DNA from 4 places in the Pseudomonas lalucatii genome. Region 4 is predicted to be linked to each of the others. Evidence: predicted binding sites of a transcription regulator. Region 4 holds the regulator's gene; each other region holds the start of a gene.
What was found. Region 4 encodes sigma-54, which starts transcription at its own class of promoters, with help from an activator protein. Its sites were predicted from a motif close to ANTGGCATNNANNTTGCTNT; they were not measured.
Positions count from the first base shown of each region.

Region 1: glnK (P-II family nitrogen regulator) is a predicted target of sigma-54. The motif match lies at 723-742, and genes of this name have one in related genera.
Region 2: I0D00_RS00230 (CmpA/NrtA family ABC transporter substrate-binding protein) is a predicted target of sigma-54. The motif match lies at 2,047-2,066, and genes of this name have one in related genera.
Region 3: glnA (glutamate--ammonia ligase) is a predicted target of sigma-54. The motif match lies at 1,355-1,374, and genes of this name have one in related genera.

Region 1 is NZ_JADPMV010000001.1:2,467,595-2,475,262, reverse strand. Features, by position in the region: gene I0D00_RS11310 (YifB family Mg chelatase-like AAA ATPase) at 1-208, opposite strand, end outside; gene I0D00_RS11305 (accessory factor UbiK family protein) at 247-519, opposite strand; gene glnK (P-II family nitrogen regulator) at 923-1,261, shown strand; gene I0D00_RS11295 (ammonium transporter) at 1,298-2,611, shown strand; gene I0D00_RS11290 (ammonium transporter) at 2,690-3,940, shown strand; gene sutA (transcriptional regulator SutA) at 4,170-4,499, shown strand; gene I0D00_RS11280 (HAD family hydrolase) at 4,567-5,262, opposite strand; gene xerC (tyrosine recombinase XerC) at 5,259-6,155, opposite strand; gene I0D00_RS11270 (DUF484 family protein) at 6,213-6,911, opposite strand; gene dapF (diaminopimelate epimerase) at 6,908-7,668, opposite strand, start outside.
Region 2 is NZ_JADPMV010000001.1:51,261-58,928, reverse strand. Features, by position in the region: gene acnB (bifunctional aconitate hydratase 2/2-methylisocitrate dehydratase) at 1-1,982, shown strand, start outside; gene I0D00_RS00230 (CmpA/NrtA family ABC transporter substrate-binding protein) at 2,183-3,406, shown strand; gene I0D00_RS00225 (ANTAR domain-containing response regulator) at 3,427-4,005, shown strand; gene I0D00_RS00220 (pyridoxal phosphate-dependent decarboxylase family protein) at 4,202-5,557, shown strand; gene alaC (alanine transaminase) at 5,691-6,929, shown strand; gene I0D00_RS00210 (hypothetical protein) at 6,979-7,371, opposite strand; gene I0D00_RS00205 (transcriptional regulator) at 7,574-7,668, shown strand, end outside.
Region 3 is NZ_JADPMV010000001.1:2,308,080-2,315,747, forward strand. Features, by position in the region: gene thiI (tRNA uracil 4-sulfurtransferase ThiI) at 1-1,139, opposite strand, end outside; gene glnA (glutamate--ammonia ligase) at 1,467-2,873, shown strand; gene I0D00_RS10485 (DUF4124 domain-containing protein) at 3,035-3,592, shown strand; gene I0D00_RS10490 (DUF4124 domain-containing protein) at 3,595-4,209, shown strand; gene glnL (nitrogen regulation protein NR(II)) at 4,410-5,498, shown strand; gene ntrC (nitrogen regulation protein NR(I)) at 5,495-6,931, shown strand; gene I0D00_RS10505 (hypothetical protein) at 7,199-7,639, opposite strand; gene trmL (tRNA (uridine(34)/cytosine(34)/5-carboxymethylaminomethyluridine(34)-2'-O)-methyltransferase TrmL) at 7,638-7,668, shown strand, end outside.
Region 4 is NZ_JADPMV010000002.1:1,008,995-1,016,662, forward strand. Features, by position in the region: gene mlaE (lipid asymmetry maintenance ABC transporter permease subunit MlaE) at 1-87, opposite strand, end outside; gene I0D00_RS18155 (ATP-binding cassette domain-containing protein) at 87-896, opposite strand; gene I0D00_RS18160 (KpsF/GutQ family sugar-phosphate isomerase) at 1,132-2,106, shown strand; gene I0D00_RS18165 (KdsC family phosphatase) at 2,106-2,630, shown strand; gene lptC (LPS export ABC transporter periplasmic protein LptC) at 2,639-3,208, shown strand; gene lptA (lipopolysaccharide transport periplasmic protein LptA) at 3,195-3,737, shown strand; gene lptB (LPS export ABC transporter ATP-binding protein) at 3,740-4,465, shown strand; gene I0D00_RS18185 (RNA polymerase factor sigma-54) at 4,599-6,107, shown strand; gene hpf (ribosome hibernation-promoting factor, HPF/YfiA family) at 6,298-6,606, shown strand; gene ptsN (PTS IIA-like nitrogen regulatory protein PtsN) at 6,622-7,086, shown strand; gene rapZ (RNase adapter RapZ) at 7,096-7,668, shown strand, end outside.

The sequences.
Region 1 (7,668 bases), on a different contig from region 4:
CCAGGTTGAGGGTGATGCGCCGTGACGGGAACTCGAAGGCCGAGTTGAGGATGGCGCTGCGCACCCGGTCCTTGCTTTCCTTCACTGCCGTCTCCGGCAGGCCGACCAGGGCCAGGGACGGCAGGCCGTTGGCCAGGTGCGCCTCGACGGTGACCGCGGGGGCCTCGACGCCCACCTGGGCGCGGCTGTGGACTATGGCCAGGGACATCGATCACTCCTTGATCGTGCCGTGCCGGCTCGCGCGGGTTACTCGGCGGGCGGCGCGGGCTCGGTGGCGAGGCGGGCTTCCAGCTCGGCGACCTTGGCCTCCAGGGCCTCCAGGCGCGCACGGGTACGGGCGAGCACGGTCATCTGGCTGTCGAACTCTTCCCGGCTGACCAGGTCGAGCTTGCTGAAGCCGCTCTGCAGCAGGGCCTTGAACTGGGCTTCGAACTCGCTGCGCGGCAGCGGGGTGTCGCCGTTGAACAGGCGCGAGGCATGGGCGCCGAGGGCGTCGAGAAAGGCTTTGGGAGGCAGCATGGTGTGGTTCCACTGACAGACGGCGGCAGTGTAGCACGCGCCTCGGGCCTGGGCGTCGGGCTGGCCAAGGGCCGGCATTGCGCACGATTTTCGCGCACGGCTCGGCGGGCGGGCGCACCGTTATCGTGCGTTTGTCTTCCGGAAAATTCGCGACGTCCTGGCTATTAGCCGTTAACTGCCTGAATAAAAGCGCTTTTTCATGAGCTGGCAAGAATTCTGCTTAGTCCCTGTCGACCCATGCACCAATGCGGTTTCGCTGCATCGGACGACGCGGGGAGTGCCTGGCCCGGCGCGGCAGGGGAGTCGGGACCGCCAATGCATTACAAAAGCCAGGCACTGCGCATAGACTTGAGCCGGGTTCGCAATTCCTGGGGCAAGTCCACCTTACACGGGAGAGAGTTACATGAAGCTAGTCACTGCCATCATCAAGCCGTTCAAGCTGGACGACGTCCGCGAGTCACTGTCGGAGATCGGCGTGCAGGGCATTACCGTCACCGAGGTCAAGGGCTTCGGTCGGCAGAAGGGGCATACCGAGCTGTATCGCGGTGCCGAATACGTGGTCGATTTCCTGCCGAAGGTGAAGATCGACGTGGCCATCGCCGACGATCAGCTGGACCGGGTGATCGAGGCCATCACCAAGGCGGCCAACACCGGCAAGATCGGTGACGGCAAGATCTTCGTGGTCAACCTGGAGCAGGCCATCCGCATCCGTACCGGCGAAACCGATACCGACGCGATCTAAGCGCCCTTCGAACCCCCACGCCCCAGGAGTTAAACCATGACTCTGCGAGTTTTCGCAGGGCTCGGAGCCCTTTTGTCTCTCGTTCCTGGCCTTGCCATGGCCGAAGAGGCGAGCCTCAACGGCGGCGACACAGCCTGGATGCTGGTCGCGACCGTCCTCGTGCTGTTCATGACCATCCCCGGTCTGGCGCTGTTCTATGCCGGCATGGTGCGTTCCAAGAACGTGCTGTCGGTGCTCATGCAGTGCTTCGCCATCTGCGCCCTGATCAGCGTGCTCTGGGTGGCGTACGGCTACAGCCTGGCCTTCGACAGCAGCGGCATGGTGCGGGGGGAGGTCAACTTCAACTCCTTCGTCGGCGGCCTGTCCAGGGCCTTTCTCGCCGGCCTGACCCTCGACAGCCTGGTCGCCAGCGTCCCGGAGAGCGTGTTCATCACCTTCCAGATGACCTTCGCCATCATCACCCCGGCGCTGATGGTCGGGGCCTTCGCCGAGCGCATGAAGTTCTCCGCCATGCTGATCTTCATGGCCGTGTGGTTCACCCTGGTCTACGTGCCGATCGCGCACATGGTCTGGGGCGGCGACGGTGCGCTGATGTGGGACTGGGGCGTGCTCGACTTCGCCGGCGGCACTGTGGTGCACATCAACGCCGGGATCGCCGGCCTGGTGGCCTGCCTGCTGCTGGGCAAGCGCAAGGGCTTCCCGACCACCGCCATGGCGCCGCACAACCTGGGCTACACCCTGATCGGCGCGAGCATGCTGTGGGTCGGCTGGTTCGGCTTCAACGCCGGCTCGGCGGTGGCGGCCAACGGCACCGCGGGCATGGCCATGCTGGTCACCCAGGTGGCCACGGCCACCGCGGCCCTGGGCTGGATGTTCGCCGAGTGGATCACCCATCGCAAACCCAGCGTGCTGGGCATCGCCTCCGGCGCGGTGGCCGGCCTGGTGGCCATCACCCCGGCGTCCGGCACCGCCGGGCCCATGGGGGCGCTGGTGATCGGTCTGGCCGCCGGGGTGATCTGCTTCTTCTGTGCCACCAGCCTGAAACGCAAACTGGGTTATGACGACTCCCTGGACGTCTTCGGCGTGCATGCGGTCGGCGGCATCGTCGGCGCCATCCTCACCGGAGCCTTCGCCGCGCCGGCGCTGGGCGGCTTCGGCACGGTGGAGGACATCCCGGCGCAGCTGTGGGTGCAGGTCGAGGGGGTGCTGTTCACGGTGGCCTACACCGCCGTGCTGACCTACCTGATCCTGAAAGTGATCGATCTAGTAATGGGCCTGCGGGTCAGCGACGAGGAAGAGACGGTCGGTCTCGACCTCGCCCTGCACAACGAGCGCGGCTACAACCTGTAAGCACACGGAGTGCGCCCGCTGCCAAGCCGGGCGCCTTAACCGAACAGCGCAACGATAAGCGCCGGCAAGAGGTGAACCATGGACAACACAGCATTGACTGCATTGCAGTACGGTTTCGATACCTTCTACTTCCTCGTCTGCGGGGCCCTGGTGATGTGGATGGCGGCGGGTTTCGCCATGCTCGAGGCGGGCCTGGTGCGCGCCAAGAACACCACCGAGATCCTCACCAAGAACATCGCCCTGTATGCGGTGGCCAGCGTCATGTACCTGGTGATCGGCTACCACATCATGTACTCCAGCCCCGAGGGCGGCATCCTGCCGAGCCTGGGCTTCCTGCTCGGCGACGAGAACGGCGCGGACGCGGTGCTCGGCGGCGGTGACGATGCGCCCTACTACTCGGCGCGCTCCGACTTCTTCTTCCAGGTGGTGTTCGCCGCCACCTGCATGTCGATCGTCTCCGGCGCGGTGGCCGAGCGCATGAAACTGTGGGCCTTCCTCGCCTTCGCCGTGGTCATGACCGGCTTCATCTACCCGGTGCAGGGCTTCTGGAAGTGGGGCTCGGGCTTCCTCAACGAGGCCGGCTTCCTCGACTTCGCCGGCTCCGGCGTGGTGCACATGGCCGGTGCCAGCGCCGCCCTGGCCGGGGTGCTGCTGCTCGGTGCGCGCAAGGGCAAGTACGGCGCCGGCGGCCAGGTCAACGCGATCCCCGGCTGCAACCTGCCGATCGCGACCCTGGGGGCCTTCATCCTGTGGATGGGCTGGTTCGGCTTCAACGGCGGCTCGCAGCTGAAGATGAGCACCGTCGAGGACGCCAACGCGGTCGCCCAGGTATTCGTCAACACCAACATGGCCGCCGCCGGTGGCCTGATCGCGGCGATGATCGTGGCGCGCATCCTGTTCGGCAAGTCCGACCTGACCATGGCCCTCAACGGCGCCCTGGCCGGCCTGGTGGCGATCACCGCCGAGCCGCTGACCCCCGGCGCCCTGCAGGCCACCCTGATCGGCAGCGTCGGTGGCGTGCTGGTGGTGTTCTCCATCCTGGCGCTGGACAAGCTCAAGCTCGACGATCCGGTCGGGGCCATCTCGGTGCACGGCGTGGTCGGCATCTGGGGCCTGCTGGCGGTCTGCCTGACCAACCCGGACGCCAGCCTGGGCGCGCAGTTGCTGGGCATCGCCTGCATCTTCGCCTGGGTGTTCGTCGCCAGCCTGATCGTCTGGTCGATCCTCAAGGCGGTGATCGGTCTGCGGGTCAGCGAGGAAGAGGAATACGAGGGCGTGGACCTCGCCGAATGCGGCATGGAAGCCTATCCGGAGTTCACCAAGTCCTGATCGGACGGCTTTGGCATGAGGGCGCCTGCGGGCGCCCTTTGTTTTTTCTGGCAGCGCGCTAGAATGCCCGTCGCAAGGCCTCGGGTCTGCCCTTGCGGCGGCTCCTCCCGGCCCGCCGCGGCGCTCGCGATGGAGCGGGCGCCGGCATTTGAATTTTTGCCGGCGGTGTACGATAGAGTACGCAGCTGGGCTATAACTAATCTGCTTTTCGCAAGTCATGAGGTTGAACATGAGCGACGAAGATCTGGAACAAGACGAGCTGGACGGCGCCGATGAGGACGACGGCGAGGAGCTGGCCGCGGCCGACAATGGCGATAACGACAGCGACGATGATGGCGACGGCGAGGTCGTAGCCAAGGGCAAGAGCAAGGCCAAGGCCAAGGTGGCCGATGCCGAGGAGCTGCCCAGCGTCGAAGCCAAGCAGAAGGAGCGCGATGCCCTGGCGCGCGCCATGGAAGAATTTCTCGCGCGCGGCGGCAAGGTGCAGGAGGTCGAGCCCAACGTGGTCTCCGACCCGCCCAAGAAGCCGGACAGCAAATACGGCAGCCGCCCTATCTGAGGCGCGCCGGTTCCATGCAGAGCCCGCTCATCGGCGGGCTTTTTTGTGGGCGGCGTTGCGCCTGGCGCTAGGCCCAGCGCTCCAGCAGCGCCGGCAGCTCGGCCAGGCTGCGGATCTCGGCATCCGCCGGGGCCTGCGCCTCCCAGGCCTTGCCCTGGGGGTTGAACCAGATCGCCCGCAGGCCGGCCGCCTGGGCGCCGGCGATGTCGTCGCTGGGGTGGTCGCCGACATGCACGGCGTGCTCCGCCGCCACGCCGGCGCGGGCCAGGGCCTCGCGGAAGGGCTTGGGATCCGGCTTGCCGACCCCCAGCTCCTCGGCGCACAGGGCGAACTGGAAGTAGTCGGCCAGGCCCAGGCGGCGCACGTCGGCGTTGCCATTGGTGATCACCCCGAGCTGGAAGCGTTCGGCCAGGGTCTCCAGGGTCGGATGCACCTCGGCGAACAGCTCGACCTGGTGGCGCGCGGCGAGAAATACCTGGAAGCCGCACTCGGCCAGGGCCTGCGCCTCGTCATGGGGGTAGCCGGCGCCTTCCAGGGCATTGAGCAGGATGCGCCGGCGCAGCTCGCTGAGGCGGTGCTTGAGCATGGGCTCGGCCTGCAGCAGGCGGGCGCGAATGGCCCACAGGTGGTCCACCGGCAGGGCGCCCAGGCGCGGGGCGTGCAGGCACAGCCAGTTGCGCAGCGCGGCTTCGGCGTCCTGCATCACCGGGGTGACGTCCCACAGGGTGTCGTCGAGGTCGAAGGTGATCAGCTCGATGGTCATTCCGGAGTGCCTTTGCGTTTGGCCCGAGGGTGGGCACGGTCATACACCGTGGCCAGGTGTTGGAAGTCCAGGTGGGTGTAGACCTGGGTGGTGGCGATGTCGGCGTGGCCGAGCAGTTCCTGCACGGCCCGCAGGTCCTGGGACGACTCCAGCATATGGCTGGCGAAGGAGTGGCGCAGCATGTGCGGGTGCAGGTGCTGGCCCAGTTCGCGCACGCCGGCCTGGCGCACCCGCAACTGGACCGCCCGCGGGCCGAGACGCCGCCCCTGCTGGCCGATGAACACCGCGCCGTCCGCCGGTCTGGCCAGGGCGCGCAGGGGTAGCCAGGCTTCCAGTGCCTGGCGGGCCAGGCGTCCGACCGGCAGCTCGCGGGTCTTGTTGCCCTTGCCGCGCACCCGCACCAGGCCGGCGGGTAGGTCGAGGCCGTCGAGGTCGAGACCCACCAGTTCCGCCAGGCGCAGGCCGGAGGAGTAGAACAGCTCGAGCATGGCCTGGTCGCGGCGGGCGAGGAAGTCGTCCTCCACCGCGCCGTCGAGCAGTTGCGCGGCGCGATCGGCATCCAGGGCCCGGGGCAGGCGGCGCTCGCCCTTCGGCGGGCTCAGGCCGCTGGCCGGGTCGTGCTGGGCCAGCCCCTCGCGGATCAGGTAGCGATAGAGGCCGCGCACCGCCGAGAGCAGGCGCGCCAGGCTGCGCCCGGACTGGCCCTGCTGGTGCAGCCTGGCCACCAGGCGGCGCAGCTGGCCGGTGTCCAGCGCGGTCCAGGCGGACAGCCGCTGCGCCTCGCAGTAGGCCAGCAGCTTGCCCAGGTCGCGGCGATAGCCGTCCAGGGTGTGCGCGGACACCTGACGCTCGCTGCGCAGGTGTTCGAGGTAGGCGTCGAGGTGGCTCTGCATGGTGACTCCGGCGGGAAGTCGATGCCGGACCTGGCGATCCGGCGGACTCGGCAGGCTTCAGCGCACCGAGCGCAGCGGCGTGGCGAAGCGCGGCAGCACGCGGGCCAGGACCTCGGCGACATAGCCGAGGAACAGGGTGCCGAGTGAGCTCTTGTAGTGCTGCGGGTCGGCGCTGCCGATGGCCAGGACGCCGTGCAGGCCCTGGTGCGACAGGGCGACCACGGCGGCCGAGCCGACCTGCTCGGCCTCGCCGGCGCCGAACAGGAAGGCCAGCTCGTGCTTGCGCAGCACGCCGCTGATGGTCTTGCCGCCGGCCAGCAGGCCGCCGATGGCCTGGTGCGCCTCGGCGCTGCTGACCGAGCGGCCGACCGGCAGCGGCGTTTCGCTGAACAGGATCAGGCTGACGAAGGGCACCTGGAACTCGTGGCGCAGGCTGTCCTCCACGGCGCCGACCACCTCTTCCAGGCTGGCCGCGTCGAGCAGGTCGAGCACCAGGCGGCGGGTCTTGTCGAACAGCCGGTCGTTCTCCCGGGCCACGTCCATCAGCTGCGACAGGCGGTGGCGCATCTCGATGTTGCGCTCGCGCAGCAGCTTCACCTGGCGCTCGACCAGCGACACGGTGTCGCCGCGCTGGTGCGGGATGCGCAGCTCGGGGATCAGCTCGTCGTGGTCGATGAAGAACTCCGGATGCAGGCGCAGGTAGGCGGCGACCGTCTCCGAGTCGAGGGGCTTGGGCGAATCCTGCTGGTCGGTCATAGGCGAACCTGTCCTTCGAACACGCGCACGGCGGGTCCGGTCATCATAACGGGCTGGTCCGCGCCTGCCCACTCGATGGTCAGGCGGCCGCCCGGCAGCTCCAGCTGCACCGGCGAGTCCATCCAGCCCTGGCGAATCGCCGCCACCGCCGCGGCGCAGGCGCCGGTGCCGCAGGCCTGGGTCTCGCCGGCGCCGCGTTCCCACACGCGCAGACGTGCGCGCTGGCGGTCGATGACCTGGAGGAAGCCGACATTGACCCGTTGCGGGAAGCGCGGGTGGTGTTCCAGTTTCGGCCCCAGTTCGTGCACCGGCGCGTGGTCGACGCTGTCGACGCGCAGCACCGCGTGGGGGTTGCCCATGGAGACGGCGGCCAGCTCGACGCTCTGGCCGTCCACCTGCACCGGGTAGCTCAGCGCCTCGTAGTCCGCCTGGAAGGGGATCTGCGCCGGCGCCAGGCGCGGCGGGCCCATGTTGACCCGCACCTGGCCGTCGTTGCGCACGTCCAGCTCGATGATGCCGCCCTTGGTCTCGACGCGGATCTGCTTCTTCACCGTCAGGCGCTTGTCCAGCACGAAGCGGGCGAAGCAGCGGGCGCCGTTGCCGCACTGCTCCACCTCGGAGCCGTCGGCGTTGAAGATGCGGTAGCGGAAGTCGACGTCCGGGTTGCTCGGCGGCTCGACGATCAGCAGCTGGTCGAAGCCGACGCCGGTGTGGCGGTCGCCCCACTGCTTGGCGTTCTTCGGCTGGATGTGGGCGT
Region 2 (7,668 bases), on a different contig from region 4:
ACGGCATCGAGCCCGAGCAGCAAGGCGCCATCGGCCCGCTCAAGCAGATCGAAGCGGTCAAGGCCAAGGGCTTCCCGGTCGCCTACGTCGGCGACGTGGTCGGCACCGGCTCCTCGCGCAAGTCCGCCACCAACTCGGTGCTGTGGTTCTTCGGCGACGACATCCCCTATGTGCCGAACAAGCGCGCCGGCGGCTTCTGCTTCGGCTCCAAGATCGCCCCGATCTTCTACAACACCATGGAAGACGCCGGCGCCCTGCCGATCGAGTTCGACGTATCGAACCTCAACATGGGCGACGTGATCGACGTCTACCCCTATGCCGGCAAGGTGTGCAAGCACGGCAGCGAAGAAGTCATCACCAGCTTCGAACTGAAGACCGAGGTGCTGCTCGACGAAGTCCGCGCCGGCGGCCGTATCCCGCTGATCGTCGGCCGCGGCCTGACCGAGAAGGCCCGCGCCGAACTGGGCCTGGGCTCCTCCGAGCTGTTCAAGAAGCCGGTAGCCCCGGCCGACAGCGGCAAGGGCTTCACCCTGGCGCAGAAGATGGTCGGCAAGGCCTGCGGCGTGACCGGCGTGCGCCCGGGCACCTACTGCGAGCCGAAGATGACCACCGTCGGCTCCCAGGACACCACCGGTCCCATGACCCGCGACGAGCTGAAGGACCTGGCCTGCCTGGGCTTCTCCGCCGACCTGGTGATGCAGTCCTTCTGCCACACCGCGGCCTACCCGAAGCCGATCGACGTCACCACCCACCACACCCTGCCGGATTTCATCCGCACCCGTGGCGGCGTGTCCCTGCGTCCGGGCGACGGCATCATCCACAGCTGGCTGAACCGCATGCTGCTGCCGGACACCGTCGGCACCGGCGGCGACTCGCACACCCGCTTCCCGATGGGCATCAGCTTCCCGGCCGGCTCCGGCCTGGTGGCCTTCGCCGCCGCCACCGGGGTCATGCCGCTGGACATGCCGGAGTCCATCCTGGTGCGTTTCAAGGGCAAGATGCAGCCCGGGATCACCCTGCGTGACCTGGTCCATGCCATCCCCTACTACGCCATCCAGAAGGGCCTGCTGACCGTCGAGAAGAAGGGCAAGAAGAACGCCTTCTCCGGCCGCATCCTGGAGATCGAAGGCCTCGACGAACTGACCGTCGAGCAGGCGTTTGAGCTGTCCGACGCCTCCGCCGAGCGCTCGGCCGCCGGTTGCACCATCAAGCTGCCGGAACAGGCCATCGCCGAGTACCTGAAGTCGAACATCACCCTGCTGCGCTGGATGATCAGCGAAGGCTACGGCGATGCCCGCACCATGGAGCGCCGCGCCCAGGCCATGGAAGCCTGGCTGGCCAACCCGGAGCTGATGAGCGCCGATGCCGACGCCGAATACGCCGAAGTCATCGAGATCGACCTCAACGAGCTGAAGGAGCCGGTGCTCTGCGCGCCGAACGATCCGGACGACGCCCGCCTGCTGTCCACCGTCGCCGGCGACAAGATCGACGAGGTGTTCATCGGTTCGTGCATGACCAACATCGGTCACTTCCGCGCCGCCGGCAAGCTGCTGGACAAGGTCAAGGGCGGCATTCCGACCCGTCTGTGGTTGTCGCCGCCGACCAAGATGGATGCCCACCAGCTGACCGAGGAAGGCTACTACGGCATCTACGGCAAGGCCGGTGCACGCATGGAGATGCCGGGCTGCTCGCTGTGCATGGGTAACCAGGCACGGGTCGCCGCCAACTCCACCGTGGTCTCGACCTCGACCCGCAACTTCCCCAACCGCCTGGGCGATGGCGCCAACGTGTACCTGGCCTCTGCCGAACTGGCAGCGGTCGCCGCGATCACCGGCAAGCTGCCGACGGTCGAGGAGTACATGGTCTACGCCAAGGACATCGACAGCATGGCGGCCGACGTCTACCGCTACCTGTCCTTCGACCAGATCGCCGAGTTCCGCGAAGCCGCTGCCAACGCCCAGATTCCGGTCGTGCAAGCCTAAGCGTTACCCGCGTCGAAGAAGCCCCGCCCCGTGCGGGGCTTTTTTATGCGCGACATTCCGCCGTCGTGGCATATCGCTTGCTTTGTAGAGACTCAACGGGGCCGCGCCAGCGTTGCAGGCGGCCCGCAGACAGTGGCGTCGTTCCGCTCAACCCGCGAGCCGGTGCGGCGACCTCGAGTGTTGAGAAAGGAAAATGTCCGATGAGCGAGCACGATGTTCCCCGCGGCGACGCCCTGGCCTGGGTCAACGGCAGCGATGCGCCGGAGAAGAACGCACTGAATCTGGGCTTCATGGCCCTGACCGACTCGGCCTCGCTGATCGTCGCCGCGACCCAGGGCTTCGCCCAGCCCTACGGCCTGAGCCTCAACCTCAAGCGCCAGGCCTCCTGGGCCGGCCTGCGCGACAAACTGCTCAGTGGCGAGCTGGATGCCGCCCAGGGCCTCTACGGCCTGCTCTATGCGGTGCACCTGGGCATCGGCGGCAGCCCGGCGCAGGACATGGCGGTGCTCATGGGCCTGTCGCAGAACGGCCAGAGCATCAACCTCTCCCACGGCCTGCAGCAAGCCGGCGTGACCGATGCCGAGGCACTGCGCGCACGCGCGCGCCAAAATAGTGCAAAACTCACCCTGGCGCAGACCTTCCCCACCGGCACCCACGCCCTGTGGCTCTACTACTGGCTGGCCAGCCAGGGCATCCACCCGCTGGAAGACGTGCAGACGCTGGTCGTGCCGCCCGCGCAGATGGTCGCCCACCTGCGGGCCGGACGCATCGACGGCTTCTGTGCCGGTGAGCCCTGGGGCGCCCAGGCGATCGAAGAACGTATGGGCTTCACCCTGGCCACCAGCCAGTCGATCTGGCCGGGCCACCCGGAGAAGGTCCTCGGCTGCACCCAGGCGTTCGTCCGCGACTACCCCAATACGGCCCGCGCCCTGGTGATGGCGGTGCTGGAGGCCAGCCGCTTCATCGATGCCAACGAGGAGAACAGGCGCAGTAGCGCACAGCTGCTCAGTGCCGGGGACTACGTCGATGCCCCCCTGAGTGCCATCCAGCCGCGGCTGCTCGGCCACTATGAAGACGGCAACGGCCACGCCTGGCTGGACGATCAGGCGTTGCGCTTCTTCGACGAGGGCAAGGTGAACATGCCCTATCTGTCCGACGGCCTCTGGTTCATGACCCAGTTCCGCCGCTGGGGCCTGCTGCGCGAGGACCCGGACTACCTCGCGGTGGCGAGTCAGGTGCAGCAGCTCGGGCTGTATCATGAAGCTGCCACGGCAGTGGGCGTCGCCCTGCCGGCAAGCGCCATGCGCAGCTCCGTGCTGCTCGATGGCAAGGTCTGGGACGGCAGCGATCCGGCCGCCTATGCCCGCAGCTTCGCCCTGCACGCCCTGGCCGATGCCGCTTCGGCCGCGACTGCGGCCCTCTAACCTAGGGAACCCCTGCCATCATGCTGCGCATCCTCCTGATCAACGACACGCCGAAGAAGGTCGGCCGGCTCAAGTCCGCCCTGACCGCGGCCGGCTTCGAGGTGATCGACGAGTCGGGGCTGACCATCGACCTGCCGGAGCGGGTCGAGGCGGTCCGTCCCGACGTCATCCTGATCGACAGCGAATCCCCCGGCCGCGACGTCATGGAGCAGGTGGTCCTGGTCAGCCGCGACCAGCCCCGGCCCATCGTCATGTTCACCGACGAGCACGACCCCAAGGTCATGCGCCAGGCGATCCAGTCCGGGGTCAGCGCCTACATAGTCGAAGGCATCCAGGCCGAGCGCCTGCAACCGATACTCGACGTGGCCATGGCCCGCTTCGAGAGCGACCAGGCCCTGCGCGCCCAGTTGCAGGCCCGCGACGCCCAGCTGGCCGAGCGCAAGCGCATCGAGCTGGCCAAGGGCCTGCTGATGAAGATGAAGAGCTGCAACGAGGAAGAGGCCTACACCCTGATGCGCCGCCAGGCCATGAGCCGCCAGCAGAAGCTGATCCAGGTCGCCGAGCAGATCATCGCCATGCACGACATGCTCGGCGACTGAAGGCCTCCGGGCGGTCGCCGGCCACCCGATCACCGCCCGGCGGCCAGCTGTACCGCCGAACGGCCAACTGTGCTCCCCGACACGGCCCCCTGACGCCTCACTGTACGGACATTTCCAGGCTCGGGTGTGACTGCTGTCGGGGCAGCGCCCTGGCTAAGCTGGAATACCTCCCAGCCCAGCGACAGCGAGTTCCCAGATGAACCACGACAACGAAGAGCGCCAGCTACTGGCCGAGGCCGACCGCCGCGCCCTGCACTACTTCGACGGCATCCCCGGCCGCCCCGCCTTCCCGCCGGCCAGCGCGATCGCCGCCCTGCAATCCCTGGAGCACGACATCCCCGCCCAGGGTATCCCGGCAAGCGAGGTACTGCGTCGCCTGGACGACATCGCCTCACCGGCCACCGTCGCCTCCAACGGCCCGCGTTACTTCGGTTTCGTCATCGGCGCCACCCTGCCCGCCGCCGCCGCCGCGGAGCGCCTGGTGCTGGCCTGGGACCAGTGCGCCTCCTCGTTCGATAACTCGCCGGCGGCCGATACTCTGGAGCGCATCGCCGGGCGCTGGGTCTGCGAAGTGCTCGGCCTGCCGCCCGAGAGCGCAGTCGGCTTCGGCACCAGCGCCACCGCCTGCACCCTGGCCTGCCTGTCCGCCGCCCGGCGCAAGCTCCTGGCCCGCAAGGGCTGGGACTTCGACGGCGACGGCCTGGTCGGCGCCCCGGAAGTGCGCGTGGTGGTCTCCGCCAGCTGCCACATCACCGTGAAGAAGGCCCTGCGCATCCTCGGCTTCGGCATGAACCGGCTGATCGTCGCGCCGACCGACGTCCATGGGCGCGTCGATCCGCAGCAACTGCCGCCACTGGATGACCTGACCATCCTCTGCCTGCAAGCCGGCGAGGTGAACACCGGCGAGTTCGACCCCTTCGCCGAGCTGATCCCCAAGGCCAAGGCGGCCGGCGCCTGGATGCACGTCGACGGCGCCTTCGGCCTCTGGGCCCGCGCCTCGTCCTCCGCCCACCTGGCCGAGGGGGTCGAGCTGGCCGACAGCTGGACCACCGACGGCCACAAGTGGCTGAACACCCCCTACGACGGCGCCATGGCCATCTGCCGCGACGCCGACGCCCTGGCCAACGCGATGAACAGCGACGCGGCATATGCCACGGCCTCCAGGGACGCGCAGAAGAACCTCACCCTGGAGTTTTCCCGCCGCGCCCGCGGCGTGGCGATCTGGGCCGCCCTCGCGAGCCTCGGGCGCGACGGCCTGCGCGAGATGATCGACCGGCATATCCGCCAGGCCGGCGAACTGGCCGAGGCCCTGCGGGCTGGAGGCTACCAGGTGCTCAACCGCGTCGTGCTGAACCAGGTACTGGTGCGCGCCGACTCCGACCAGCAGACCCAGGCCATCCGCGAGGCGGCCCAGGCCTCCGGCGAGGTCTGGTTCGGCCCGACCCTCTGGCAGGGGCGCCCGGCCTTTCGCCTCAGCCTGTCGTCCTGGCGCACCGCTGATGCCGATGTCCGCGCCCTGAGCGACCTGCTGCTGCACCTGAAGCGCGCGTAGGGCCGAGCGCAGCGCCGGGAGCCGACGAGCCACTCGACAAACCCCGGGCGCTGCGCTTATCTTCGGCGCCTGGCCAGCGCACTGGCCAACGTCGCTCGGACGGTTCCGGGCGCTTACGTTTCTCGAGGACAGCATGGCTGATCAAGCTTCGCGCCGCTTTGCGCGCATCGATCGACTCCCCCCCTACGTGTTCAACATCACCGCCGAGCTGAAGATGGCGGCCCGCCGCCGCGGCGAGGACATCATCGACTTCAGCATGGGCAACCCGGACGGCGCCACCCCGCCGCACATCGTCGAGAAGCTCTGCACCGTCGCCCAGCGCGAGGACACCCACGGCTATTCCACCTCCCGCGGCATCCCGCGCCTGCGCCGCGCCATCTCGCGCTGGTATCAAGACCGCTACGCGGTGGAGATCGACCCGGAAAGCGAGGCCATCGTCACCATCGGCTCCAAGGAAGGCCTGGCCCACCTGATGCTGGCCACCCTGGACCATGGCGACACCGTGCTGGTGCCCAACCCCAGCTACCCGATTCATATCTACGGCGCGGTGATCGCCGGCGCCCAGGTGCGCTCGGTGCCGCTGGTGCCCGGCGTGGACTTCTTCGCCGAGCTGGAGCGGGCCATCCGCGAGTCGATCCCGAAGCCGAAGATGATGATCCTGGGCTTCCCCTCCAACCCCACCGCCCAGTGCGTCGAGCTGGACTTCTTCGAGCGCGTGGTGGCCCTGGCCAAGCAATACGACGTGCTGGTGGTGCATGACCTGGCCTACGCCGATATCGTCTACGACGGCTGGCAGGCGCCGTCGATCATGCAGGTGCCGGGCGCCAAGGACATCGCCGTGGAGTTCTTCACCCTGTCCAAGAGCTACAACATGGCCGGCTGGCGCATCGGCTTCATGGTCGGCAATCCGGAATTGGTCAACGCCCTGGCGCGGATCAAGAGCTACCACGACTACGGCACCTTCACCCCGCTGCAGGTGGCGGCCATCGCCGCCCTGGAAGGCGACCAGCAGTGCGTGCGCGACATCGCCGAGCAATACCGCCAGCGCCGCAACCTGCTGGTCAGGGGCCTGCACGAGATCGGCTGGATGGTGGAGAACCCCAAGGCCTCGATGTATGTCTGGGCGAAGATCCCCGAACAGTACGCCGCGCTGGGCTCGCTGGAGTTCGCCAAGAAGCTGCTGCTCGAGGCCAAGGTCTGCGTGTCGCCGGGCCTGGGTTTCGGCGACTACGGCGACGATCACGTGCGTTTCGCCCTGATCGAGAACCAGGACCGCATCCGCCAGGCATTGCGCGGAATCAAGGCGATGTTCCGTGCCGACGGCCTGCTGCCGGCCGCCGCCGGCAAGCCGCGCAAGGCACCGGAAGCCTGATGCCTTGAACCGTTGCGCGCGGTAGCCATGCCGCCGCGCAACGGCCCCCTCAGCCCGAATAGTCCAGCACCGTCCAGACCCGGCTCAGCCCGTCCCCTATCACGCAAGCGGACTCACCCAGGCGCTGGTTGTAGTGCAGCGACATCAGGCTGGTGACCCCCTCCACGGCATCCTGCCGCTCGGTCAGCCACTGCACCCGGCCACAGTTGGGGGTGTCTATCACATAACTGGCGGCCACCGGCGCATGGGCGCCGGGCAGACGGATCGCATCGATCACCGTCCCGCGCTCCTCCCGCCGCTTGCCGTCGGCCACCAGCACCGCCCAGGCCTGGCCGTTCTCGATCACCAGGTAGGAACCATTGGCCCTGGGTTGCTCGACCTGCGGCTGGGCGCAGCCGCTCAGCAGGGCCAACAGCACAATCGTCATCAAGCTCTGTTGCATTGCTCATTGCTCCTCTGCAGTGCGCCACTGCCTCCAGCATCTGGGGACCGGGCGAACGAGTGAGTTCGGAAGGCGACGGTCTCACTATTGTCGAATACTGTTTATTTGTACAGTATTTTTCCACTAGACTGTCCCTCGTCACCGGTCGCCCTTCGCCACGCCCCGGGCCGGCCACTTCGGAGCATCAATCAGGAGCAAAGCGATGCTGGACGTACTGCAACTGAAACACCGGGTTAACCGGATGCCGCTGGACAGGGTCCGCACGACGGTCGAGGAGCTGCAGCTCGAAGGCATAGT
Region 3 (7,668 bases), on a different contig from region 4:
CGCTCCAGGGCGCGCTCGAGGATGGCCATGTCGAACTGCGCCTCCTCGTAGGCGATGCGCTCGGGCTTGGCCTTGGTGGTCGGGTTGACCGAGATGACCCCGCAGTATTCCGGCATGTGCTTGGCGAACTCGGCGGTGCCGATGGCGTAGGCGGTGTCGATGATGTCCTGCTTGTGGCTGGCGATCAGCGGCCGCAGCACCAGCTTGTCGGTGGCCGAGTCGATCACCGAGAGGTTCGGCAGGGTCTGGCTGGACACCTGGCTGATCGCCTCGCCGGTGACCAGGGCGTCGATCTGCAGGCGCTCGGCCATGCGCGTGGCGGCGCGCAGCATCATGCGCTTGAGGACCACGCCCATCTGGCTGTTGTCGACCTTGCCGAGGATCTCGCCGAGCACTTCCTCGAACGGCACGCTGATGAACAGCACGCGGTGCGAGCGGCCGAACTTCTGCCACAGGTAGTGGGCCACTTCCATCACCCCCAGCTCGTGGGCGCGGCCGCCGAGGTTGAAGAAGCAGAAGTGGCTGAGCAGGCCGCGACGCATGATCTGGTAGGCGGCGACGGTGGAGTCGAAGCCGCCGGACATCAGCACCAGGGTCTGCTCCAGCGAGCCCAGAGGGTAGCCGCCCAGGCCGTTGTGCTGGCGATGGACGATGAACAGGCGCTGGTCGCGGATTTCCATGCGCACCTCGACCTCGGGCTGCTTCAGGTCGATGCCGGCGGCGCCGCACTGCTGGCGCAGCTGGCTGCCGACATGGCGCTCGACGTCCATCGAGGTGAAGCTGTGCTTGCCGCCGCGCTTGCAGCGCACGGCGAAGACCTTGCCCGGCAGCTGCTCGGCGAAATGCAGCTTGCACTTGTCCAGCACGTCGTCGAGGTCGCCCAGCGGATACTCGTGGACCTCGAGGAAATGGATCAGGCCCGGGGTGCAGCGCAGGCGCTCGATCATTTCCTGCAGCAGCTTCGGCTCGTCGACCGCAGTCTCCACCTCGAGGTTGTCCCACACACCGCTGACCTGCAGCTGCGGATCGAGGTCGCGCAGCACCAGGCGAATGTTCTTGGCCAGCTGACGGATGAAATGCTTGCGCACCGGCCGGCTCTTGATGGTGATTTCCGGGAAGACTTTAACGATCAATTTCATGAAAGCTGCGCGTGCCGAAACGGCCGAAAAAACAGGGGCGCGGATTATAGCGGAAATTGCTCAGACTTTGATCAAAAATCCCAGCCCCCTCCTGGCTCGCACCATTTTAGTGCCTTTCAGAAACATACAGCCTCAATTTGGTGCAAAAACCCTCAGCAAACTGCCGCACAGCCCCCGCCACCCCTGAGTTTCAGCCATCAAGCCCATTCCGGGGCACTGGCATGCAATTTGCTCTCTTGTGAGGCAGGTTGTCCTGGCCGACTATCGCGCCGGGCTTCACGAACTATTGAAGGCTCCCATTCGAGCCTTATTCATCTGGAGGACAGCATGTCGAAGTCGATTCAACTGATCAAAGAACACGACGTGAAGTGGGTGGACCTGCGCTTCACCGACACCAAGGGCAAGCAGCACCACGTCACCATGCCGGCTCGCGATGCCCTGGACGAAGACTTCTTCGAACACGGCAAGATGTTCGACGGCTCCTCCATCCACGGCTGGAAAGGCATCGAAGCCTCCGACATGATCCTGATGCCGGTCGACGAGACCGCCGTGCTGGACCCCTTCACCGAAGAGCCGACCCTGATCATCGTCTGCGACATCGTCGAGCCGAGCACCATGCAGGGCTACGACCGCGACCCGCGCTCGATCGCCAAGCGTGCAGAGGAATTCCTCAAGACCACCGGCATCGGCGACACCGTGTTCGTCGGCCCGGAGCCCGAGTTCTTCATCTTCGACGAAGTGAAGTTCAAGTCCGATATCTCCGGCTCGATGTTCAAGATCTACTCCGAGCAGGGCTCCTGGATGACCGACCAGGACGTCGAAGGCGGCAACAAGGGCCACCGCCCGGCCGTCAAGGGCGGCTACTTCCCGGTTCCGCCGTGCGACCACGACCACGAAATCCGTACCGCCATGTGCAACGCCATGGAAGAAATGGGCCTGGTCGTCGAAGTGCACCACCACGAGGTGGCCACTGCCGGCCAGAACGAGATCGGCGTGAAGTTCAACACCCTGGTGGCCAAGGCTGACGAAGTGCAGACCCTGAAGTACTGCGTGCACAACGTCGCCGACGCCTACGGCAAGACCGCCACCTTCATGCCCAAGCCCCTGTACGGCGACAACGGCTCGGGCATGCACGTGCACATGTCGATCTCCAAGGACGGCAAGAACACCTTCTCCGGCGAAGGCTATGCCGGCCTGTCCGACACCGCCCTGTACTTCATCGGCGGCATCATCAAGCACGGCAAGGCGCTGAACGGCTTCACCAACCCGTCGACCAACTCCTACAAGCGTCTGGTCCCGGGCTTCGAAGCACCGGTCATGCTGGCCTACTCGGCGCGCAACCGCTCCGCCTCGATCCGCATCCCCTATGTGTCGAGCCCGAAGGCCCGCCGCATCGAGGCACGCTTCCCGGACCCGGCCGCCAACCCCTACCTGTGCTTCGCCGCGCTGCTGATGGCCGGCCTGGACGGTATCCAGAACAAGATCCACCCCGGCGACGCGGCGGACAAGAACCTGTACGACCTGCCGCCGGAAGAAGGCAAGCTGATCCCGCAGGTGTGCGGCAGCCTGAAGGAAGCCCTGGAAGAGCTGGACAAGGGCCGCGCCTTCCTGACCAAGGGCGGCGTGTTCTCCGACGACTTCATCGATGCCTACATCGAGCTGAAGAGCGAAGAAGAAATCAAGGTGCGCACCTTCGTGCACCCGCTGGAATACGACCTGTACTACAGCGTCTAAGCCAGCCCCACGCCGCCTGACGGCGTGACGCCCAAGGCCTCCCCCGCCACCGCCGGGGGAGGCTTTTTTTTGTGGGCGACAATCACAGCCGGGAGGCGCCGCGCTTGCCAGCACGGCGCACCGGTGCAACGCTAGGCAGCACGAACCCCGGGAGATTGGCCATGCGCCTCATGCTCACCTGCCTGCTGCTGGCCCTGGCCCTGCCGGCCAGTGCACAGATCTACAAGTACACCGACGAGAAAGGCAATACGGTATTCACCAACCAGCCGCCGGACGGCAGCGCGGCCCAGCCCGTCGAACTGCCCCCGACCAACAGCGTGGAGATGCCGGCCCCGAGTCCCGCGCCGGCGGGCGGCGCCAGCACCGAGACGGCGGCGCAAGCGCCCTATCGCACCCTGCAGCTGACCGACCTGCCCAGCGACGAGGCCCTGCGCGCCAACAACGGCACCTTCAGCGTCGGTGTCGCCCTCGAGCCGCGCCTGGCCGCGAGCCACCGCCTGCGCCTGCTGCTGGACGGCCAGCCCTACGGCCAGCCGAGCCGCGCGCTGCGCCTGCAGCTGAGCAATCTCGACCGCGGCGAGCACAGCCTGGCCGTCGAGGTGTTGCGCGGCGACAGGACGATCCAGCAGAGCCCGACCGTGACCTTCACCGTGCAGCGGGTCAACACCAGCAGCCCGGCACTGCGCCCGCCACCGCCGCCGCCCAAGCCTGCGCCCTGAGCATGAGAGTCGCCCTGCTCTGCCTGGCCCTGCTCTGCCTGCCGCTGCAGGCGGACGTCTACACCTATATAGATGCCGAGGGTAACCGGGTCTTCACCGACCGCCCCGGCACCGGCAACGCCCAGCGCCTCCAGCTGGCGCCTGCCAACAGCATGCCCGCGCCGCCCCCTGCGGCGCCGCCGGCCGTCGTGCCGAGCGAACCACCGGCACCGGCCTACCAGCTGTTGCGCATCCTGATACCGCAACCCGATGCGACCATCCGCGACGGCGCCGGCAACCTCATCGTCACCGCCAGCAGCGACCCGGCCCTGCTCCCGGGCCACAGCTACCGCCTGCTGCTGGATGGCCAGGCCCTGGGCGAGCCCAGCCGCAGCCCGGTCTTCCCCCTGGAGAACGTCGACCGCGGCAGCCACCAGCTGGCCATCGAGATCATCGACGAGCAGGGTCGCACCCTCGAGCGCACCCCCGCCCAGCCCTTCCACATGCAGCGCATCTCCCTGGCCCAGAAGCGCCGGGTCAAGCCCTGCCAGAAGGACGACTACGGCGTGCGCCCGGAATGCCCGCTCAAGGACAAGCCGCCGGAGAAGAAGGACATCCCCCTGGTACCCTTCATCTGAGCCGAGCCCATGCCGTGACGCACCATATCGGTGCAGCAACACGCCCGCCTTTCTATACTCTCCCTGTTTTGGTTCGCCGCAGCGCCCGCCCATGGGCCGGAATACGGCCGCCGGCGCCGCCCCTGCCCGCTCCGCGGGTCTTTTCGGGGCTTTGGTTTGCTTCTTGCATTTTCCTGTTCATCGCCGGAAAGCCCTCGCCTATGACTATCAACGACGCACTGCACCGCCTGCTGCTCGACAACCTGACCACCGCCACCCTGCTGCTCAATGGCGAACTGCGGCTCGAGTACATGAACCCGGCCGCGGAGATGCTCCTGGCCGTCAGCGGCCAGCGCAGCCACGGCCAGTTCATCAGCGAACTGTTCACCGAGTCGGCCGAGGCCCTCAGCGCGCTGCGCCAGGCGGTCGAGCAGGCGCACCCGTTCAACAAGCGCGAAGCGGTGCTGACCTCGGTGACCGGCCAGACCCTGACCGTCGACTACGCGGTGACGCCCATCCTCAGCCGCGGCGCGACCCTGCTGCTGCTGGAGGTGCACCCGCGCGACCGCATGCTGAAGATCACCAAGGAAGAGGCGCAGCTGTCCAAGCAGGAAACCACCAAGCTGCTGGTGCGCGGCCTGGCCCACGAGATCAAGAACCCCCTCGGCGGCATCCGCGGCGCCGCCCAGCTGCTGGCCCGCGAGCTGCCGGACGTCGAGCTCAAGGACTACACCAACGTCATCATCGAGGAGGCCGACCGCCTGCGGAACCTGGTCGACCGCATGCTCGGCTCCAACAAGCTGCCCTCCCTGGCCCTGACCAACGTGCACGAGGTGCTGGAGCGGGTCGCCAGCCTGGTCGAGGCGGAAAGCCAGGGCGGCATCATTCTGGTGCGCGACTACGATCCGAGCATCCCCGACCTGCTGATCGACCGCGAGCAGATGATCCAGGCGGTGCTCAACATAGTGCGCAACGCCATGCAGGCCCTCGCCGGACAGAAGCACGGCCTGGGCCTGGGCCGCATCACCCTGCGCACCCGCACCCTGCGCCAGTTCACCATCGGCCACACCCGCCACCGCCTGGTGGCGCGCGTCGAGATCATCGACAACGGCCCGGGCATTCCCGCGGAGCTGCAGGAAACCATCTTCTACCCCATGGTCAGCGGGCGTGCCGACGGCACCGGCCTGGGCCTGGCCATCACCCAGAACATCATCAGTCAGCACCAGGGCCTGATCGAGTGCGAGAGCCACCCCGGGCACACCCTGTTCTCGATCTTCCTGCCGCTGGAACAAGGAGCAACGCCTGCATGAGCCGCAGTGAAACCGTCTGGATCGTCGACGACGACCGCTCCATCCGCTGGGTCCTGGAAAAGGCCCTGCAGCAGGAGGGCATGACCACCCAGAGCTTCGACAGCGCCGACGGCGTGCTCGGCCGCCTCAGCCGCGAGCAGCCGGACGTGATCATCTCCGACATCCGCATGCCCGGGTCCAGCGGCCTGGACCTGCTGGCGCGGATTCGCGAGCTGTACCCGCGCCTGCCGGTGATCATCATGACCGCCCATTCCGACCTGGACAGCGCGGTGGCCAGCTACCAGGGCGGTGCCTTCGAGTACCTGCCCAAGCCGTTCGACGTCGACGAGGCGGTTTCCCTGGTCAAGCGCGCCAACCAGCACGCCCAGGAGCAGCAGGGCCTGGCGGCGCCGGTGGAACAGCCGCGCACCCCGGAGATCATCGGCGAGGCGCCGGCCATGCAGGAGGTGTTCCGCGCCATCGGCCGCCTCTCCCACTCCAACATCACCGTGCTGATCAACGGCGAGTCGGGCACCGGCAAGGAACTGGTCGCCCACGCCCTGCACCGCCACAGCCCGCGCGCCGCCTCACCCTTCATCGCCCTGAACATGGCGGCCATACCGAAAGACCTGATGGAGTCCGAGCTGTTCGGCCACGAGAAGGGCGCCTTCACCGGCGCGGCCAACCTGCGCCGCGGCCGCTTCGAGCAGGCCGACGGCGGCACCCTGTTCCTCGACGAGATCGGCGACATGCCGGCCGACACCCAGACCCGCCTGCTGCGGGTGCTGGCCGACGGCGAGTTCTACCGGGTCGGCGGCCACACCCCGGTCAAGGTCGACGTGCGGATCATCGCCGCCACCCACCAGAACCTGGAAAACCTGGTGCAGGACGGCAAGTTCCGCGAGGACCTGTTCCATCGCCTCAACGTCATCCGCATCCATATTCCGCGCCTGGCCGACCGCCGCGAGGACATCCCCACCCTGGCCCGCCATTTCCTCGGCCGCGCCGCCCTGGAGCTGGCGGTGGAGCCCAAGCTGCTGAAGAGCGAGACCGAGGACTACCTGCAGCACCTGCCCTGGCCGGGCAACGTGCGCCAGCTGGAGAACACCTGCCGCTGGATCACGGTGATGGCCTCGGGGCGCGAGGTGCATATCGACGACCTGCCGCCGGAGCTGCTGGCCCAGCCCCAGGACAGCATGCCGGTGAGCAGCTGGGAGCAGGGCCTGCGCCAGTGGGCCGACCAGGCCCTGAGCCGCGGCCAGTCCAGCCTGCTCGACAGCGCGGTGCCGGCCTTCGAGCGGATCATGATCGAGACCGCCCTCAAGCACACCGCCGGCCGCCGCCGCGACGCCGCCGTGCTGCTCGGCTGGGGGCGCAACACCCTGACGCGCAAGATCAAGGAACTGGGCATGAAGGTCGACGGCGCCGAGGACGACGGCGACGACGACAACTGAGCGCCTCCGGCACAAAAAAGCGGGCCTTGCGCCCGCTTTTTTGTGCCCGAAGCAAACGCCCTGTCTCGGCACGGCGCCGCACCGCCATGCACCGCCGCGGCACGCCAGGCCCTCCGGCAGCGGCTGCCAGAGACCCAGTTTCGCCTCGCACGCCAGTGTTTACGGGGCCTGGACGGCACTGCAAGAAAACTGGCACAGCGAGTGCATAGACTAAAGCATTCCCAGTTTCGGGGACCTTGGTACAGGCAGGCCGGGGATTCCCCGCTTTTATTGCTCCGCCAGGCTGACCCTCAGCCGCCAGCGCCCGTCCACCTCCTCGGCGTGCCACTCGCCGCGCAGGGGACGGGCCGCCACCAGACGCAACACCAGCTCGCGGCGCTCCCGCTGCAGACGCCAGTTCACCGCCCGCCCATGCAGGCGCAGCTGGCCCTGCTGCTCACGCCCCAGGGTCTCCACCCGCAGCACGTAGGCGCCGGCGAAATGCCCGGCACGGGGCGCGGGCTCTTCGTTGAACCACAGCTGCAGCCCCCCCTCGACCACCTCCACCTGCCCCAGACGCAGCTCGGCCGGCTGCAGCAGGCGGCCGATCATCAGGCCGATGAGGAAGCCGAACAGCGCCAGCGAGGCGAACACCCGCAGCCAGGGACGCGGCCGCTCGCCGCTATCGGAGGTAGAATGCTGACCGTCTTCAGGCCCGGAGCCGCGCATGTTTCACGTGATCCTCTTTCAACCGGAAA
Region 4 (7,668 bases):
CAGGGTCGAGCGGCCGAGCGAAGCCAGCACGTCGAGCCCGGCCCGGCCGAACAGGCGAATGCGCTCGAGCGGAGATACCTTGCGCATCAGCGCCCTCCCAGTAAGTCGTCGCGGTAGTCCGCCGCCGGATAATGGAAGGGCACCGGCCCGTCCGGCGTGCCCTGCATGAACTGACGCACCCGCGGATTGTCCGACTCCATCAGCTCGGCCGGGGTTCCCTGGCCGAGCACCTGGGTATCGCCGACCACATAGAGGTAGTCGGCGATGCTCGCGGTCTCCGCCAGGTCGTGGGACACCAGGATGCTGGTGATCCCCAGGGCATCGTTGAGCAGGCGGATCAGCCGCACCAGCACGCCCATGGCGATGGGGTCCTGGCCGACGAAGGGCTCGTCGTACATGAGGATCTGCGGGTCGAGGGCGATGGCCCGGGCCAGCGCGACGCGGCGCTTCATGCCGCCGGACAGCTCGTCCGGCATCAACTCGAAGGCGCCGCGCAGACCGACCGCCTGCAGCTTCATCAGGACGATGTCGCGGATCATCTCCTCGGGCAGCTGGGTGTGCACCCGCAGCGGGAAGGCGACGTTCTCGAACACATCGAGGTCGGTGAACAGCGCACCGCTCTGGAACAGCACGCCCATCTGCTTGCGCATATCGAACAGCTCGCTGCGCGAGAGCGTGGGCAGGTTCACCCCGTTGACCCAGACCTCGCCCTGGCTCGGCCTGAGCTCGGCGGCGATCAGGCGCAACAGGGTGGTCTTGCCGCAGCCGGAGGGCCCCATGATGGCGGTAACCTTGCCACGCGGAATGCGGATGTCCACATTCTTGAAAATATCCCGGTCGCCCCGCCGAAAGCTCACGCCTTTCAGCTCGACCGCGTACTGATTGTCGGCGCTCATCTGGACTCCTTGCGAACAGCCTCCCTGGTAGACGCCCACCCCCGCGCCGAGGACACCACGCCAGCCGGACGGGCCGAAACAGCCGCGCACTATATCACCGGCCAATTGCCGCGCCCAAGCTGCGCAGCGCGAACGTCGCGACACTGAGACGGCGGCCGCAGGATTCGAGGGTGAGCACGCAACGCTTTCCCGGTATAATCGCCGCCTTTTTCCTCGGCACGTCCTCGACAACGCTATGAATCAACCCAATGAGCTGATCAAGTCCGCCCAGCGGACCATCCGCCTCGAGCTCGAGGCCGTCGAAGAGCTGCTGCAGCGGATCGACGGCGACTTCGTCCGCGCCTGCGAGCTTATCCTGGCCAGCAAGGGCCGGGTGGTGGTGGTCGGCATGGGCAAGTCCGGGCATATCGGCAGCAAGATCGCCGCCACCCTGGCCAGCACCGGCACCACCGCCTTCTTCGTGCACCCGGCCGAGGCCAGCCACGGCGACATGGGCATGATCACCCGCGACGACGTGGTGCTGGCGCTGTCCAACTCCGGTTCGACCGCCGAGATCGTCACCCTGCTGCCGCTGATCAAGCGCCTCGGCATCCGTCTGATCAGCATGACCGGCAACCCCGACTCGCCGCTGGCCAAGGCCGCCGAGGTCAACCTGGACGCCCGCGTGCCGAAGGAGGCCTGCCCGCTGAACCTGGCGCCGACCTCCTCCACCACCGCCTCCCTGGTCCTCGGCGACGCCCTGGCCATCGCCCTGCTGGAGGCCCGCGGCTTCACCGCCGAGGACTTCGCCTTCTCCCACCCCGGCGGCGCCCTCGGCCGGCGCCTGCTGCTCAAGGTGGAGAACGTGATGCACGCAGGCAAGAACCTGCCCCAGGTGCAACGCGGCACCTCGCTGCGCGACGCCCTGCTGGAGATGACCCAGAAGGGCCTGGGCATGACCGTGGTAGTGGAGGCGGACGGCCGCCTCGCCGGCATCTTCACCGACGGCGACCTGCGCCGCACCCTGGACCGCGGCCTCGACGTGCGCGAGGCGCGGATCGACGAGGTGATGACCGTCCACGGCAAGTCCGCCCGCGCCGAGATGCTCGCCGCCGAGGCGCTGAAGATCATGGAAGACCACAAGATCAACGCCCTCGTGGTGGTCGATGGCGACGACCGGCCGATCGGCGCCCTGAACATGCACGACCTGCTGCGCGCCGGAGTGATGTGATGAATCCCGAACTGCAGCAGCGCGCCCAGGCGATCAAACTGGCGATCTTCGACGTCGACGGCGTGCTCACCGACGGCAAGCTGTACTTCCTGGTCGACGGCAGCGAATTCAAGACCTTCAACACCCTCGACGGCCACGGCATCAAGATGCTCATCGCCTCGGGCGTGCGCACCGCCATCATCAGCGGGCGCAAGACCCCGGTGGTGGAGCGCCGCGCGCAGAACCTCGGCATCCAGCACCTGTACCAGGGCCGCGAGGACAAACTGGCGGTGCTCGACGAGCTTCTCGGCGAACTCGGCCTAAGCTATGAACAGGTCGCCTATCTCGGCGACGACCTGCCCGACCTGCCGGTGATCCGCCGCGTCGGCCTGGGCATGGCCGTCGCCAGCGCCGACGACTTCGTCCGCCAGCACGCCCATGGCGTGACCCAGGCCCGCGGCGGCGAAGGCGCCGCCCGCGAATTCTGCGAGCTGATCATGCGCGCCCAGGGCAGCCTCGATGCCGCCCAGGCCGCCTACCTGTAGAGCCCACTATGCTGCGCAAACTGCTGACGCCCGCCCTGTTCGCCCTCGCCGCCGCCCTGCTAGCCGCGGTCGGCTACTGGAACATCAGCCCCGAGAGCTTCTCCGACAAGCCGGCCCGGGCCGGCACGGAGAACGCCATCGACTTCTACGTGATCGGCGCCAACACCCTGCAGTACCAGGCCGACGGCAAGCTGCACTACGAGATGAGCGCCAGCAAGCTGGAGCACATCAAGGCGACCGACATCACCCTGCTGAGCGAGCCGAACCTGCATCTGTACCGCGGCAGCGAACACCCCTGGAAAGTCCGCAGCGTTCGCGGCGAAGTGGCGCCCGCAGGCCAGGAGGTCGAACTGATCGACCAGGTGCGCGTCGAGCGCACCGATGCCAAGGGCCGCCCGACCATTCTCACCACCAGCCGCCTGACCGTATTCCCGGAGAAGGAATATGCGCAGACCCAGCAAGCCGTTAGAATCGACGCGGCCAATGGGGTGACCACGGCACAAGGAATGAAAGCGTACTTGAATGACGGCAGGATGCTCCTGCTGTCCAACGTAAGAGGCCAGCATGAGGTTCGTTAAAACCCTCCCCCTTCTGCTCAGTTTGAGTGCCGCGCTCGGAAGCGCCTGCGCCTGGGCACTGCCATCCGATCGCGAGCAGCCGATCCGCGTGCAAGCCGACAGCGCCGAACTGGACGACAAGCAAGGCGTGGCGGTCTACCGCGGCGACGTCATCATCACCCAAGGCACCCTGAAGATCACCGGCGACACCGTGACCATCACCCAGAACGCCCAGGGCGATATCGAGATCTTCACCTCCGTGGGCAAACCGGCCTACTACGAGCAGAAACCGGCCGCCGACAAGCAGATCGTCAAGGCCTACGGCCTGACCATCCAGTATTTCGCCGCCAGCGAGCGCATCGTGCTGATCGACCAAGCCAAGGTGATCCAGGAAGGCAACACCTTCGAGGGCGAGAAGATCGTCTACGACACCCAGCGCCAGATCGTCAACGCCGGCCGCGCCACCGGCGCCCAGGTGTCCACGCCACGGCCGCGCATCGACATGGTGATCCAGCCGAAGAAGAAACCAGCCGACCAGCAGGCACAGTAGTAATGGCCACATTGAAAGCCCAACACCTGGCCAAGAGCTACAAGGGCCGCCAGGTCGTCCGCGATGTCAGCCTGAGCATCGACAGCGGGCAGATCGTCGGCCTGCTCGGCCCCAACGGCGCCGGCAAGACCACCTGCTTCTACATGATCGTCGGCCTGGTCCGCGCCGACCAGGGCCGCGTGCTGATCGACGAGCTCGACGTCAGCCACCAGCCCATGCACGGCCGCGCCCGCGCCGGCATCGGCTACCTGCCGCAGGAGGCCTCGATCTTCCGCAAGCTCAGCGTGGCCGACAACATCATGGCCATCCTCGAGACGCGCAAGGAACTGGATCGCGGCGCACGACGCGAGGAGCTGGAAAGCCTGCTGCAGGAGTTCCACATCAGCCATATCCGCGACAACCTCGGCATGAGCCTGTCCGGCGGCGAGCGCCGCCGCGTGGAGATCGCCCGCGCCCTGGCGACCGCGCCCAAGTTCATCCTGCTCGACGAACCCTTCGCCGGGGTCGACCCGATCTCGGTCGGCGACATCAAGCAGATCATCCACCACCTCAAGGCCAAGGGCATCGGTGTACTGATCACCGACCACAACGTCCGCGAGACCCTGGATATCTGCGAGACCGCCTACATCGTCAACGACGGCCAGCTGATCGCCGAGGGCGACGCCGACGCCATCCTGGCCAACCAGATGGTCAAAGAAGTCTACCTGGGCCACGAGTTCCGCCTGTAACAGCGGCTTTTCTCGACCGAACAGCAGCTCGCGCTAGGCAAACCGCTCGGGAGTAGGCATATAATTTGCTTCCTTGTGGCGCCGCGGCGCCCTGTAGTGGATCGCGCACAGACGCCGGTATAGAAGGTCTGCAATGAAACCATCGCTAGTCCTGAAAATGGGCCAGCAGCTGACGATGACCCCGCAGCTGCAACAGGCCATTCGCCTACTTCAACTGTCCACCCTGGATCTGCAGCAGGAGATCCAGGAGGCCTTGGAGTCCAACCCGATGCTCGAGCGCCAGGAAGAAGGCGACGACTTCGACAACTCCGACCCCATGGCCGACGGCGCCGACAACCCGACGAGCGCCGACAAGCAGGAAGATCCCTACAAGGACGCCAGCTACCAGGAGACCACCCAGAGCGTGGACAACCTGGAAGAAGGCGAGTGGAACGAGCGCATCCCCAACGAGCTGCCGGTCGACACCGCCTGGGAAGACGTCTACCAGACCAGCGCCAGCAGCCTGCCGAGCAACGACGACGACGAGTGGGACTTCACCACTCGCACCTCCAGCGGCGAGAGCCTGCAGAGCCACCTGCTCTGGCAACTCAACCTGGCGCCGATGTCCGACAAGGACCGCCTGATCGCCACCACCCTGATCGACTGCATCAACGAACAGGGCTATCTGGAAGAGAGCCTCGAGGAAGTGGTCGAGGCCTTCGACCCGGAGCTGGACATCGAGCAGGACGAAGTGGAGGCGGTGCTGCACCGCATCCAGCAATTCGAACCGGCCGGCGTGGCCGCCCGCGATCTGCGCGAATGCCTGCTGCTGCAACTGCGCCAGCTGCCGCCCAAGTCGCCCTGGCTGAGCGAGGCCCAGCGCCTGGCCGGCGACTACCTCGACCTGCTCGGCAGCCGCGACTACAGCCAGCTGATGCGTCGCATGAAGCTCAAGGAAGACGAGCTGCGCCAGGTCATCGAGCTGATCCAGAGCCTCAACCCGCGCCCCGGCTCGCAGATCCAGTCCGGCGAGCCGGAGTACGTGGTGCCCGACGTCATAGTGCGCAAGCACAACGAGCGCTGGCTGGTCGAGCTGAACCAGGAGGCCATGCCCCGCCTGCGGGTCAACCCGCAGTACGCCGGCTTCGTCAAGCGCGCCGACTCCAGCGCCGACAACACCTTCATGCGCAACCAGCTGCAGGAGGCGCGCTGGTTCATCAAGAGCCTGCAGAGCCGCAACGAGACGCTGATGAAGGTCGCCACCCAGATCGTCGAGCACCAGCGCGGCTTCCTCGACTACGGCGACGAGGCGATGAAACCCCTGGTGCTGCACGACATCGCCGAAGCCGTGGGCATGCACGAGTCGACCATCTCGCGGGTCACCACGCAGAAGTTCATGCACACCCCGCGCGGCATCTACGAGCTGAAATACTTCTTCTCCAGCCACGTCAGCACCGCCGAGGGCGGCGAGTGCTCCTCCACCGCCATCCGCGCGATCATCAAGAAACTGGTGGCCGCGGAAAATGCGAAAAAGCCATTGAGCGACAGCAAGATCGCTGGTTTACTGGAGGCACAGGGCATTCAAGTGGCCCGCCGCACGGTCGCCAAATACCGTGAATCCCTCGGTATCGCGCCCTCCAGTGAGCGCAAGCGGTTGATGTAAGGCGGCACCCAAAGGAAGATCGGTCAACACACGACACAGCTCGACTCGCGACGCCCCCGAAAGAAGCCATACTGGCGCGTCAGGGGGCGACCACGCCAAGTGCGGTGTACCAGGTCTTCCATGCCAAGGTGTTCCCGCGGCAGGCCGCCGATAGCCTGCCTCTTACACACGGCAACAAGGAGAAAGCGGTATGCAAGTCAACATCAGTGGACATCAGCTGGATGTGACCGACGCCCTGCGCGACTACATCGCCGAAAAACTCAATCGACTGGAGCGCCACTTCGACAAGATCACCAACGTGCAGGTCACCATGGAGGTCGAGAAGCTCAAGCAGAAGATCGAAGCGACCCTGCACATCGCCGGCGGTGAAGTCGTCGCCAACGCCGAGCACGACGACATGTATGCCGCCATCGACCTGCTCACCGACAAACTCGACCGACAACTCATCAAGCACAAGGAAAAGCAGCTCGAACGCCAGCAGGGCGCCATGGCCCGCTGACCTCGCTCACCTCCTATGATCCGACTCGAAAACATCCTGACCCCCGGCCGTTCCCTGGTGAACGTGCCGGGCGGCAGCAAGAAACGCGTACTCGAACAAATTGCCAATCTGGTGGCGCGCGAGCTGCCCGACCTGGACGGCCAGGACATCTTCGAGAGCCTGATCGCCCGGGAAAAGCTCGGCTCCACCGGTTTCGGCAACGGCATCGCCATTCCCCACTGCCGCCTGCCCGGCTGCGTCGCACCGATCAGCGCCTTGCTGCGCCTGGATGCGCCGGTCGACTTCGACGCCATCGACGGCGCCCCGGTCGACCTGCTGTTCGTCCTGCTGGTACCCGAGGCGGCCACCGACGAGCACCTGGAACTGCTGCGCCAGATCGCCAGCATGCTCGATCGCAGCGATGTGCGCGAGCGCCTGCGCCATGCCGCGAGCAGCGAGGCCCTGTACCAGGTCGTGGTGGACGTACAAAGCAGCCGTTAGGACCTCCCCATGCGCCTGATCATCGTCAGCGGTCGCTCCGGCTCCGGCAAAAGCACCGCCCTCGATGTCCTCGAGGACAACGGCTTCTACTGCATCGACAACCTCCCCGCCGGCCTGCTCCCCGAACTGGCCGAGGGCGCCCTGCTGCACACCGAATTGCTGCACCCACAGGTGGCCGTATCGATCGACGCGCGCAACCTGCCCAGCCAGCTCAAGCGTTTCCCCGAACTGCTCGACGAGGTGCGCGCCCGGCATATCCAGTGCGACGTGCTCTACCTGGATGCCGACGAGGAGACCCTGCTCAAGCGCTTCTCCGAGACCCGTCGGCGCCACCCGCTGACCAACGAGGAGCGCTCCCTGGCCGAGGCCATCGCCGACGAGAGCCAGCTGCTCGGGCCGATCATCGACCTGGCCGACCTGAAGATCGACACCACCCACCTGAACCTCTACCAGTTGCGCGACATGCTCAAGCTGCGCCTGCTCAACCAGCCCGAGCCCGGCACCGCCTTCCTGGTCGAGTCCTTCGGCTTCAAGCGCGGCATGCCGGTGGATGCCGACCTGGTGTTCGACGTGCGCTGCCTG